Regions from separate parts of the Erwinia amylovora genome, predicted to be linked through region 3. Evidence: predicted binding sites of a transcription regulator. Region 3 holds the regulator's gene; each other region holds the start of a gene.
What was found. Region 3 encodes PurR, which represses purine synthesis genes. Its sites were predicted from a motif close to CANGCAAACGTTTGCNTG; they were not measured.
Positions count from the first base shown of each region.

Region 1 (3,154 bases), 1.8 Mb from region 3:
ATCCGTCACGCAAAGTGGTGTCCGTTTCCGGTGACGGGGGATTCCTGCAATCCAGCATGGAGTTGGAAACCGCAGTACGGCTGGGCGCCAACGTGTTGCACATTATCTGGGTCGATGAGGAGTACAACATGGTGGCGATGCAGGAAGAGCAGAAATATCAGCGTGTGTCCGGCGTGAAGTTCGGCCCCGTTGACTTCAAAGCCTACGCCGAATCCTTTGGTGCTGCCGGTTTTGCGGTGAAAAGTGCCGAACAGCTGGAACCGACGCTGCGCAAAGCGATGGACGTACAAGGCCCGGCGGTGGTGGCGGTGCCGGTGGACTATGCCGATAATCATCTGCTGATGGGCCAGCTGCATCTGAGTCAGATCCTTTAACTTTGCCGCGTGAAATTGGGCTGACCATGTTGACACGGCGTACAGGGAAAAACGCCTCAAGGTGAATTGAGGCGTTCTTTGAAACAGTACGGCTAACGCGATGGTGTTATTGCCTGTCCTCGCCATGATTTTCCAACCAGGCAGGCTGGCAAATCATGCACGAAAAGAGGTCATGTTGTGCGGAACGCCGATATGCACCTGAGACAACTCACTGTTTTTTAAACAGGTGAAGCACCTCATCAGACTGATGAAAACTTAGCCCATTAACATATTGACCTATGTATCTCCCAGCGGTTCTACCGATAGCCTGGTTGTCCGGGGCCTTTTGAGCTTTCAGATTTTCAGCTGCCACTTTTCCACTTTTCCTTCCAAAGCATTGGGCAGGTTCACGATGCGTTGTTTGCCGCCAATAACGATTCTTTGCATCGTTATTCATGGACACTAACCGGGACAGCAGATGAGCCATACTCTTTGGTTGTTCTACTGTCCGTGAGCAAATCGCTTGTATACCCTGGGAAAAACTACCGATATTGATTGGCATTTAGTTATTTGTACCTGTGAGATAATAGAAAAAAATAATAATTTAACCTTCTTGACGATGCTGATGTTAAAATCCCGTTCTTAACCACCTCCATTTATTTTGTCTGATCAATTGATATCTGGTGAGGCTGTAATAAATAAATTATTTTTTCGAGTTGACCTCATTTTTTAATACATAGCTTACTCATGAGGTTTTTGGAATAATATTTTATTTGGTCAGCTTAGCCTGAAAAAATGCCATTCGGTGATTATAATTTAAGATATTAATTTATAACTATTGTTTTATAAGGTTTTTTTACCATACTATCGTGTCCAGCAAAATCTTGCAGAGTATCATTGCAATAATCTGACACATTATTTTAACATGGTGCATAACTCATTACATGGTTTGCTGGATCCTGAATAAATATTCATTAATTTGATGTTTATAATTAGTCCACGATGGGAGATATCATGCCTGAAGTGTGAATATCATATAGGGTATTATCATAAAAATATAAACAAAAAACCTCAATAATCACTCCGTTAATACGGAAATTCAGATCATTTCAATATAGCAAAACGTGTAGAAATCGGATTCGCCCACCCTTTGAGGGGAGGGCAATAGCGCCTTTTGAGTCTGAAAAAACAGCCAGCGGCGCGCCAGCAAAACGTTTCGATGGCGATCACATTTCCAACATCTGAAGATTGTTTTCCCCCCGCTATTTCTTACACTGCCCGCTGGCGAAACGTTTCGCTGTGGAGCGAAAAATGAAAAAAGGCATCTTACTGCATTCGGCTATCTCTGCCGTGATAGCCCGCCTCGGCCATACCGACAGTATTGTTCTTGGCGATGCCGGCTTACCCATTCCTGAGGGGCCGCAGCGTATCGATCTGGCATTAACACCGGGTATTCCCAGCTTTCTTCAGGTCGCTCAGGCGGTCACCAGCGAGATGCAGGTCGAAAGTGCCATTATGGCGCAGGAGATCCGGCAGCATAATCCGCAGCGCCATAGCGAACTGCTGGCCTTACTCGACGTATTGCAGCAGCAGCAGGGGAACACCATCAGTATTCGCTATATCAGTCACGAACAGTTCAAACAGCAAGCCCAATGCAGTCAGGCAACAATTCGCAGCGGAGAAATTACGCCGTATGCCAATGTCATCCTGGTCGCTGGCGTGACCTTCTGAGGCGCTTATGCAACCTTTATTACAACTGAAGGGCATCGACAAGTCGTTCCCCGGCGTTAAGGCCCTGTCGGGCGCTGCGCTGTCGGTTTACCCCGGGCGGGTGATGGCGCTGGTGGGGGAAAACGGCGCGGGCAAGTCCACCATGATGAAAGTTCTGACCGGCATCTACCCGCGTGATGCCGGATCGTTTGTCTGGCTGGGGCAGGAAACCACCTTTAACGGCCCGAAAGCGTCGCAGGAGGCGGGGATTGGCATCATCCATCAGGAACTGAATCTGATCCCATCATTGAGCGTTGCCGAGAACATCTTCCTTAGCCGGGAACCGGTGACCCGTTTCGGCCGTATTCAGTGGAAGAAGATGTACGCCGCAGCGGATGCGCTGCTGCAACGCCTGAATCTGCGCTTTCGCAGCCACAGGCTGGTGGGCGAGCTGTCAATTGGCGATCGGCAGATGGTAGAGATCGCTAAGGTTCTGAGTTACGAGTCAAAAGTGATCGTAATGGACGAACCCACGGATGCGCTGACCGATACCGAAACCGCCTCGCTGTTCCGCGTGATTGGCGAGTTGAAAGCCCGCGGCTGCGGCATCGTCTATATCTCCCATCGTATGAAAGAGATATTTGAGATCTGCGATGACGTCACGATTTTCCGCGACGGGCAGTTTATCGCCGAATATAAGGTGACGGCGCTGAACGAAGACTCACTGATCGAAATGATGGTCGGGCGCAGGCTGGAGGAGCAGTATCCGCGCCTGAATAAAGCGCCGGGTGAAGTGCGTCTGAAGGTTGAAAACCTCAGTGGGCCAGGCGTGGAAAACGTCAGCTTTTCGCTGCGCAAAGGTGAAATACTTGGGGTGGCTGGCCTGATGGGCGCAGGGCGGAGCGAACTGATGAAAGTGCTGTACGGCGCGCTGCCTCGCAGTAAGGGGCGGGTAACGCTGGAGGGGAAAGCAGTGGTGGCGCGCTCCCCGCAGGAGGGGCTGGCTAATGGCATCGTTTATATCTCTGAAGACCGTAAGCACGATGGCCTGGTGCTGGGGATGTCAGTGAAAGAGAATATGTCGCTGACCG
Region 1 is NZ_CP066796.1:3,741,280-3,744,433, reverse strand. Features, by position in the region: gene alsS (acetolactate synthase AlsS) at 1-374, shown strand, start outside; gene rbsD (D-ribose pyranase) at 1,665-2,084, shown strand; gene rbsA (ribose ABC transporter ATP-binding protein RbsA) at 2,092-3,154, shown strand, end outside.
Region 1: rbsD (D-ribose pyranase) is a predicted target of PurR. The motif match lies at 1,558-1,575, and genes of this name have one in related genera.

Region 2 (3,154 bases), 870 kb from region 3:
CGGCGGCGGGCAGCCGTCGATCATCCAGCCAGGCCGCGCCATCGTGCATTGTCAGGCGTCCATCAATGAACCAGCTTACCACCAGCGGGTAGATAGCATGCTCCTGATGCTGTACGCGCGCGGCGACATCGTCTTCTGTGTCATCGCTGAACACCGGAACTTTCGCCTGCAAAATCACCGGGCCACCGTCCAACTGTTCAGTGACAAAATGCACCGAGGTGCCGTGCTCTTCATCGCCATTGTCAATCGCCTGGCGATGAGTATGCAGCCCCGGATATTTAGGTAGCAGCGAAGGGTGAATATTCAGCATGCGCCCGGCGTAGCGTTGAACGAATTCCGCACTGAGAATGCGCATATATCCTGCCAGTACCACCAGATCGGGCGCATAGGCGTCTATTTCCTGCATCAACTGACGATCGAAAGCGCAGCGGTCGGCGAATTGCGCCGCTGCCAGCGCATGAGCCGCAATGTTGGCCGCGCGCGCGCGCTCAAGGGCAAAAGCCCCGGCTTTATTACTGAAAACGGCAGCTACCCTGCCGCCGATCCGCCCCTGCTGGCAGGCGTCGAGAATGGCCTGCAAATTGCTCCCGTTACCGGAAACCAGCACGACGATGCGTTTCATGCGTTGATCACCACGCGCTCTTCAGCATCGGAGGCTTTGATCACGCCAATTTTCCAGGCTTTCTCACCGGCATCGTTCATCAGCTGAAGCGCTTTGTCCGCTTCCGCCGGGCTAAGGGCAATCACCATGCCAACGCCGCAGTTGAAGGTGCGGTACATCTCGAAGCGACTGACGTTACCGGCCTGCTGCATCCAGCTGAAGACGGCTGGCCACTCCCAGCTTGACTCTTCCAGCACCGCCTGGGTGTTGTCTGGCAGCACGCGCGGGATATTCTCCCAGAAGCCGCCGCCGGTCAGGTGGGCGATCGCATGCACATCCACCTGCTCAATCAGATTGAGGATGTTCTTCACATAGATGCGCGTTGGTGCCAGCAGGTGGTCCGCCAGGGGTTTACCTTCCAGCTGGGTGGTTTCCGGGTCGGTGTTGCTGACCGCCAGAATTTTGCGCAGCAGCGAATAGCCATTTGAGTGTGGACCACTTGAGCCAAGGGCGATCAGCACGTCGCCTTCAGCGACTTTGCTGCCATCGATGATCTCTGATTTCTCTACCACGCCAACGCAGAAGCCAGCCACGTCGTAATCTTCGCCGTGGTACATGCCCGGCATTTCAGCGGTTTCGCCGCCGACCAGTGCACAGCCTGACTGCGAGCAACCTTCAGCAATGCCGGCGATGACGCTGGCAGCCGTGTCAACGTCGAGCTTGCCGGTAGCGTAATAATCGAGGAAAAACAGCGGCTCGGCACCTGATACCACCAAATCGTTTACGCACATGGCGACGAGATCGATACCAATGGCATCGTGGCGTTTCAGGTCCATCGCCAGACGCAGCTTGGTGCCAACGCCATCAGTACCGGAAACCAGAATCGGTTCACGATATTTTTGCGGCAGGGCACAAAGGGCACCGAAACCGCCCAGTCCACCCATCACTTCCGGGCGACGAGTCTTTTTCACTACGTCTTTGATACGGTCGACTAACGCATTACCCGCATCGATATCTACGCCGGCGTCTTTATAGCTGAGAGAGGTTTTATCGGTCACTACGAAATCCCCACGCGGTTTGCGGTTGGTGTGGTATTGAAAATAGAGCGCGGCAATTCTATCAGTGCAAGCAAACGTTTGCGAGTCCCATCTGCCCGCAAGTTGCGGATAGCGCGTTTCCAGGCGATCCTTAACAATGCCGGGCAGAAGAGGGAACCAGTGACACTAAGTCATAGGGCGGCGGGGGAAATAGCGCTATAATTTCGCGATTTTTTTTGCAGCTTAACACTCCGGGAGTAAAATAATGAAGATCGTGGAAGTGAAACACCCGCTGGTCAAACATAAACTGGGTCTGATGCGTGAACATGACGTAAGCACAAAACGTTTTCGTGAACTGGCGTCAGAAGTGGGAAGCCTGCTGACTTATGAAGCTACCGCCGACCTGCAAACCGAGAAGGTCATCATCGAAGGCTGGAATGGCCCGGTCACTATCGACCAGATCAAAGGCAAGAAAATTACCGTGGTGCCGATATTACGCGCCGGCCTTGGCATGATGGAAGGCGTGCTGGAGCACGTACCGAGCGCACGTATCAGCGTGGTCGGCGTTTACCGTGACGAGGAAACCCTGGAACCGGTGCCCTATTTCCAGAAGCTGGTATCAAACATTGAAGAGCGTATGGCGCTGGTGGTCGACCCGATGCTGGCCACCGGGGGGTCAATGATCGCCACCATTGATCTGCTAAAAAAAGCCGGCTGCAGCAGTATCAAAGTGCTGGTGCTGGTCGCGGCTCCGGAAGGTATTGCCGCGCTGGAAAAAGCGCACCCGGACGTAGAACTCTACACCGCTTCAATCGATCAGGGGCTGAATGAAAAGGGCTATATCATCCCTGGCCTTGGCGACGCCGGTGATAAGATCTTCGGTACCAAGTAAATCATGCTGCAGGCGAGGTTAACGGCCGTTTTGCTCGCCAGCCACGCCCGCGATCTTCATCTGGTGGCAGCGAACACGGCTTGCTTTACGCGGACAAGGCGGGTAGCGGCTGACCTTTCTGCGACTGTGTGCTCCAGTGAGGGTGCCGTAACCTGACATTTGCATTGATAAGCCGGCCGCAGAGTCGGCTTTTTTATCGTTCACACTCAAGGGGTAAAGGGGTAATGACTGTATGACACGTCGCGCAATTGGCGTACACGAGCGGCCGCCGCTGCGGCAAACTATTCCGCTCAGTTTCCAGCACCTGTTTGCCATGTTCGGCGCCACCGTGCTGGTACCGATCCTGTTCCATATCAACCCGGCCACCGTGCTGCTGTTTAACGGCATCGGCACGCTGATCTATTTGTTTATCTGCAAAGGTAAAATCCCGGCGTATCTGGGATCGAGCTTTGCCTTTATCTCGCCGGTTTTGCTGCTGTTGCCATTAGGTTACGAAGTGGCGTTAGGCGGTTTTATCATCTGCGGCGTGCTGTTTTGTCTGGTAGCGCTGATCGTCAAAAAAGCCGGTACCGGCTGGCTGGACGTGATGTTCCCTCCGGCGGCAATGGGGGCGATTGTGGCGGT
Region 2 is NZ_CP066796.1:2,629,942-2,633,095, reverse strand. Features, by position in the region: gene purN (phosphoribosylglycinamide formyltransferase) at 1-622, opposite strand, end outside; gene purM (phosphoribosylformylglycinamidine cyclo-ligase) at 619-1,659, opposite strand; gene upp (uracil phosphoribosyltransferase) at 1,904-2,530, shown strand; gene uraA (uracil permease) at 2,763-3,154, shown strand, end outside.
Region 2: purM (phosphoribosylformylglycinamidine cyclo-ligase) is a predicted target of PurR. The motif match lies at 1,727-1,744, and genes of this name have one in related genera.

Region 3 (3,154 bases):
GCCGACAGCCTGCACAAATCGCCATGCCAGCAGCGAAGCTGCTGAATTAACCCAAAGCATGGCGGCACAGCCGACAGCAAACAGACTCAGGCCCATCAACAGTACCGGCTTGCGCCCGATGCGGTCTGAAAGAGGTCCCCATACCAGTTGCGCGCAGGCAAATCCGGCAAGGAAAATACTCAGGCTGGCGCTGACAGCGCCAGCCTGAGTATTCAGATCTTGCTGCATCACACCAAATGCAGGCAGGTACATATCGGTAGCAAGGAAACCCAGCATGCTTAGCAGCGCCAGGTAAATCATAAAAACTGCAGAATACATGTTAATTAACTCTTATCAGCCCGTTTTAAGCTTGCGCAGTGTAATCGCGTGCAGGACAGTCTGTGAAACGCTAATATTCGTTGATTGGAATGAATTTTTTTGAAGGCAAATATGTGGTCAGAACATTCACTGGAAGTTATTGATGCCGTGGCCCGGACCGGAAGCTTCACCGCCGCTGCCGCAGAGCTGCACCGCGTCCCTTCTGCAATAAGCTATACGGTGCGTCAGCTTGAGGAATGGCTGGCCGTAAATCTGTTTGAAAGGCGGCATCGTGATGTGGTGCTGACCGACGCCGGACGGGTATTCAGCGAGGAAGGCAGGATTGTCATCAAAAAAATGCTAGCCACGCGCCGCCGCTGTCAACAGGTGGCAAACGGCTGGCGCGGGCAGCTCAATATCGCCGTCGATCGCATTGTACGCCCGTCGCGAACGCGGCAGCTGGTGGTGGATTTTTACCGCCACTTTCCTGACATGGAGCTGCATATCATGCCAGAAGTGTTTAACGGCGTTTGGGACGCGCTGGCAGACGGGCGGGTGGATGTGGCGATAGGTGCCACGCAGGCGATCCCGGTTGGCGGGCGTTTCGCTTTCCGTGATATGGGGAGCCTTAACTGGCGCTGCGTGGTTAATGCACAACACCCGTTAGTCAGTCGGCCCGGGCCACTGACTGAAGAGTGGATACGCGAGTGGCCTTCGTTGGTGCTGGAAGATACTTCACGCGCGTTACCCAAGCGCACGACATGGACGCTGGATAATCAGCGGCGGCTGGTCGTACCTGACTGGGAAAGCGCTTTTGATTGCTTGCGCGCGGGTTTATGCGTTGGCATGGTGCCGGGCCATTTCGCCCAGCCGTTGCTGCAGCGGAATGAACTGCGTGAGCTGGCGCTTAGCTCGCATTTTCCTGACAGCCCGTGCTGTCTGAGCTGGTCGGAACAAAGCGCCTCACCGGCGCTGAGCTGGCTGCTGGAATATCTTGGCAGCACGGAAACCCTGAGGGCCGAATGGCTTAGCGAGCAGCAGGACCCGGCACCGCTGCGTGATTAACGGCGGTAGTCCCGGTAAGGTCCATCCGCCACCGAACGTCGTTCGATCAGAGAAGGATAGACCTCAATGGTCTGCGACTCTTCACGTTTGCTGGTAATGCGATCAATTAACATATCAAATGCGGTTTCACCGAGGCGCTCTTTCGGTTGATGTACCGTGGTCAACGCCGGAGTAAAGTAACGGGCATTGCGCACGTTATCATAACCAATCACCGAGATGTCTTGCGGTACGCGCAGTCCCATTTCATCTGCTGCACAGATTGCGCCCATCGCCATAATGTCACCCCCGCAGAATACGGCAGTCGGACGCTGTTTCTGCGACAGGATCTGTTGCATGGCGAGATAACCGGATTCAGGTTCAAAATCACCCTGTACCAGCCACTCATCGCGCAGTGTGATCCCGGCCTCGCTCAGAGCTTTCACAAAGCCCGCATGGCGCCCGCCCCCGGTGTTGCGCTCCAACTGACCCGGGATGGCACCAATATCGCGGTGCCCGCGTTCAATCAGATAACGCCCCGCCAGATAGCCGCCATCAAAAGCGTTATCCAGTACCGTGTCGGTGAAGTCACCGCGCGACTTGCCCCAATCCATGACTACCATCGGGATATTGCGGTTATCTTCTAACATCGCAATCAGCGCGTCCGGGTATTCAGAGCACATCACCAGCAGCCCGTCGACACGTTTTTGCGCCATCATCGACAGGTAAGCCTGCTGCTTTTGTATGTTGTTATGAGCATTGCCCAGGATCAGGGTATAGCCTTGAGCAAAGCAGCGGCGCTCCACCGCCTCGATGATTTCAGCAAAATAAGGTGCTTCGCTTGAGGTTGCCAGCAGGCCAATGGTTTTGGTGTGGTTTACCTTCAGGCTACGAGCTACGGCGCTTGGAGAATAATGCAACTCTTTGATAGCTACCCAAACCGCTTCTCGCGTTTCTTCGGCGACAAAGCGTGTTTTGTTTATGACGTGCGACACGGTGGTGGTGGAAACACCCGCGCGCTTTGCCACATCCTTAATCGTTGCCATGAAAATCGTACTCCTGGTGTTATCAGTAACCTGCTGATAACTGGTTTGTTAATCGTTTGCCTTTACGCAAGCTTTTCCCGATTGGCCAGAATTATTGGGGGCTGTCTCAAAAGGTCGGGAAGGGGTCTTGCTTGTCCGTAAAAGGACGTGCAGTGCTGGCTTAGCCAGATTTTGGCGCCGTTGCGCAACGCAAAGCAGGAATTCTAACAAGGCTTAGCAAAGAAAACGAGATTTTTACCGTTAACGATAACAATAAATCCAGGCTGTTAAGGCAAAGTGCGGCAGGGACGAGAGTAAATAACTCACCGAAATTTAGGACTATTAGCCACGGCGGGTCAAACCATCAGGAGCCAGCAAAGAATTTTGTCTGACGGCGCGGCAGTTAATACCTTCAGCTAACCGTTAACGAACCGTCTTCGGAGTCATCACGCGGCGAGCGCCTACGTAATGTTCTTGCCAGAAATCATCACCCAACGCGCTAACCTGAATGTCTTTACCCGTTCGAGGTGACTGAATGAATTTACCGCCGCCGAGATAGACACCTACATGATCGGCACTACCTCTGCCGTTAATACGGAAGAATACCAGATCGCCTTTCTCAAGCCGGTCACGCCTGATCGGCGCGGCATCACGCAGGTGATACATCTCATTAGCGGTGCGAGGAATTTTGAATTTCACCAGATCTTTATAGGCATACCAGACAAGGCCACTACAGTCGAACCCGGTTTTAGGCGAGCTGCCACCCCACAGGTAAGGTTTGCCCAACTGAC
Region 3 is NZ_CP066796.1:1,756,392-1,759,545, forward strand. Features, by position in the region: gene punC (purine nucleoside transporter PunC) at 1-318, opposite strand, end outside; gene punR (DNA-binding transcriptional activator PunR) at 430-1,362, shown strand; gene purR (HTH-type transcriptional repressor PurR) at 1,359-2,384, opposite strand; gene JGC47_RS08205 (C40 family peptidase) at 2,787-3,154, opposite strand, start outside.

Region 4 (3,154 bases), 1.7 Mb from region 3:
CGAGACTCTAGCCTGCCAGTTTCGAATGCAGTTCCCAGGTTAAGCCCGGGGATTTCACATCCGACTTGACAGACCGCCTGCGTGCGCTTTACGCCCAGTAATTCCGATTAACGCTTGCACCCTCCGTATTACCGCGGCTGCTGGCACGGAGTTAGCCGGTGCTTCTTCTGCGGGTAACGTCAATGCAGGAGGTTATTAACCTCTCACCCTTCCTCCCCGCTGAAAGTACTTTACAACCCGAAGGCCTTCTTCATACACGCGGCATGGCTGCATCAGGCTTGCGCCCATTGTGCAATATTCCCCACTGCTGCCTCCCGTAGGAGTCTGGACCGTGTCTCAGTTCCAGTGTGGCTGGTCATCCTCTCAGACCAGCTAGGGATCGTCGCCTAGGTGAGCCGTTACCTCACCTACCAGCTAATCCCATCTGGGCACATCCGATGGTGTGAGGCCCGAAGGTCCCCCACTTTGGTCCGTAGACGTTATGCGGTATTAGCTACCGTTTCCAGTAGTTATCCCCCTCCATCGGGCAGTTTCCCAGACATTACTCACCCGTCCGCCACTCGTCACCCAAGAGCAAGCTCTCTGTGCTACCGTTCGACTTGCATGTGTTAGGCCTGCCGCCAGCGTTCAATCTGAGCCATGATCAAACTCTTCAATTAAAAGTTCGATTTGCTGAAACCAGTCCAGCGATGCTCAATCGTAAAACGTCATAATGAATTTCATTATGTGTTCACTCTTAAGACTTGATATTTTTTTTACGCCCGGAGGCGTCTGATATCAATCCTGCGAGTGCCCACACAGATTGTCTGATAAATTGTTAAAGAGCGGTGCGCACAGTGCCTTGGCATCCTGTCGCGAGGTGGCGTATATTACGCTTTCCTCCTCCGGAGTCAACCTCTTTTACAGAAGTTTTTCCAGGCGGTTCAGAACTTCCTGAACCTCTCAACACGCCGGCCGGTAAGCCGTTGTTCCGTGTCAGTGGAGGCGCATTATAGGGAGTTTCTGACGGCTGACAAGGGCTAATTTGCGATAATATGCCTGTTTGCCGCAATCCCCAGCAAAACCCCACTTTATACCCTGTTATGCACAAACTTATCCACACTGCTTGCATCGTGGCAATTTTGACGAGCAACGCGCAAACGTTTTCGCTACAATGCCCGCGCAAAGAGTCAGCCCCCTCAGGGGCGTTATCTGAAACTTTTCTTGTTTATAGAAGAAAATGAGCAAGCTTCATATAACGCTCTTTTTATGCGATCCAAAGCCAAGGGATAAACCTCATGCAACTACATCGTCCTGTACGCCGCGCGCTGCTCAGCGTGTCTGACAAAGCCGGTATCCTCGAATTCGCACAGGCGCTTTCCCGGCGCGGCGTCGAACTGCTCTCCACCGGCGGGACTGCCCGCCTGCTGGCTGATGCCGGTCTGCCCGTTACTGAAGTCTCGGACTACACCGGTTTCCCGGAAATGATGGATGGGCGCGTTAAAACGTTACATCCGAAAGTGCATGGCGGTATTTTAGGACGCCGTGGTCAGGATGATGCCGTTATGGCCGAACACGGTATCTCGCCCGTTGATATGGTCGTCGTTAACCTTTATCCCTTCGCCCAAACCGTAGCTCGTGCAGACTGTTCGCTGGAAGATGCGGTTGAAAATATCGATATCGGTGGCCCCACAATGGTGCGCTCTGCCGCCAAGAATCATAAGGACGTGGCTATCGTGGTGAAGAGCAGCGACTATCAGGCCATCATTGCAGAACTGGATGCCAATGAGAATTCACTGACGCTGGCAACCCGTTTTGATCTGGCGATCAAAGCTTTTGAACACACTGCGGCTTACGACAGTATGATTGCCAACTACTTTGGCAGTATGGTCCCCGCCTATCACGGTGAGACAACCGAACCCGCCGGCCGTTTCCCGCGCACGCTGAATCTGAACTTTATTAAAAAGCAGGATATGCGCTATGGCGAAAACAGCCACCAGCAGGCTGCCTTCTATATAGAAGAGGAGGTCAGTGAGGCGTCCGTTGCCACCGCACAGCAGGTACAGGGTAAAGCCCTCTCTTATAACAACATCGCTGATACCGACGCCGCGCTGGAGTGCGTAAAGGAGTTCAACCAGCCGGCCTGCGTTATCGTCAAGCATGCGAACCCGTGCGGCGTGGCGACAGGCAGCTCAATTCTCGATGCCTACGGGCGTGCTTACCAAACCGACCCCACTTCTGCTTTCGGCGGCATTATCGCCTTCAACCGTGAGCTGGATGAAGCCACCGCACAGGCGATCAGCAGCCGCCAGTTTGTAGAGGTTATCATTGCGCCTTCCGCCAGCGATGCGGCGCTGAAGGTGACCGCTACTAAACAGAACGTGCGCGTGCTGACCTGTGGTCAGTGGCAGCAGCGTCAGACGGGTCTCGACTTCAAGCGTGTCAACGGTGGCCTGCTGGTGCAGGATCGCGATCTCGGCATGGTAGGTGAAAGCCAGCTACGCGTGGTCAGTAAGCGCCAGCCAGGCGAGCAGGAACTGCGTGATGCGCTGTTCTGCTGGAAAGTGGCTAAATTTGTTAAGTCAAACGCCATTGTTTATGCCCGTGATAATATGACCATCGGCATAGGGGCCGGTCAGATGAGCCGCGTTTACTCGACTAAAATCGCCGGTATCAAAGCCGCTGATGAAGGTCTGGCAGTCACAGGTTCGGCGATGGCTTCTGACGCTTTCTTCCCGTTCCGCGACGGTATTGATGCCGCCGCCGCCGTTGGCGTGACCTGCGTGATCCAGCCGGGAGGCTCAATTCGAGATGATGAAGTGATCGCTGCGGCAGATGAACACGGCATTGCCATGATCTTTACCGACATGCGTCACTTCCGCCATTAATTACGGAGTCCCAGATGAAAATTTTAGTCATTGGTAACGGTGGCCGTGAGCACGCGCTGGCCTGGAAAGCCGCTCAGTCTCCGCTGGCCGATCGTGTATTTGTTGCTCCGGGCAATGCCGGAACCGCGCTGGAACCGGCCTTACACAACGTGGCTATCAGCCCCACCGATATTCAGGGGCTGCTGAACTTTGCCCTGAATGAAAACATCGACCTGACGATTGTCGGCCCGGAAGCGCCGCTGGTTATCGGCGTGGTGGACGCATTCCGCAGCGCCGGACTGAAAATA
Region 4 is NZ_CP066796.1:3,463,655-3,466,808, forward strand. Features, by position in the region: rRNA gene JGC47_RS15765 (16S ribosomal RNA) at 1-659, opposite strand, end outside; gene purH (bifunctional phosphoribosylaminoimidazolecarboxamide formyltransferase/IMP cyclohydrolase) at 1,278-2,867, shown strand; gene purD (phosphoribosylamine--glycine ligase) at 2,882-3,154, shown strand, end outside.
Region 4: purH (bifunctional phosphoribosylaminoimidazolecarboxamide formyltransferase/IMP cyclohydrolase) is a predicted target of PurR. The motif match lies at 1,133-1,150, and genes of this name have one in related genera.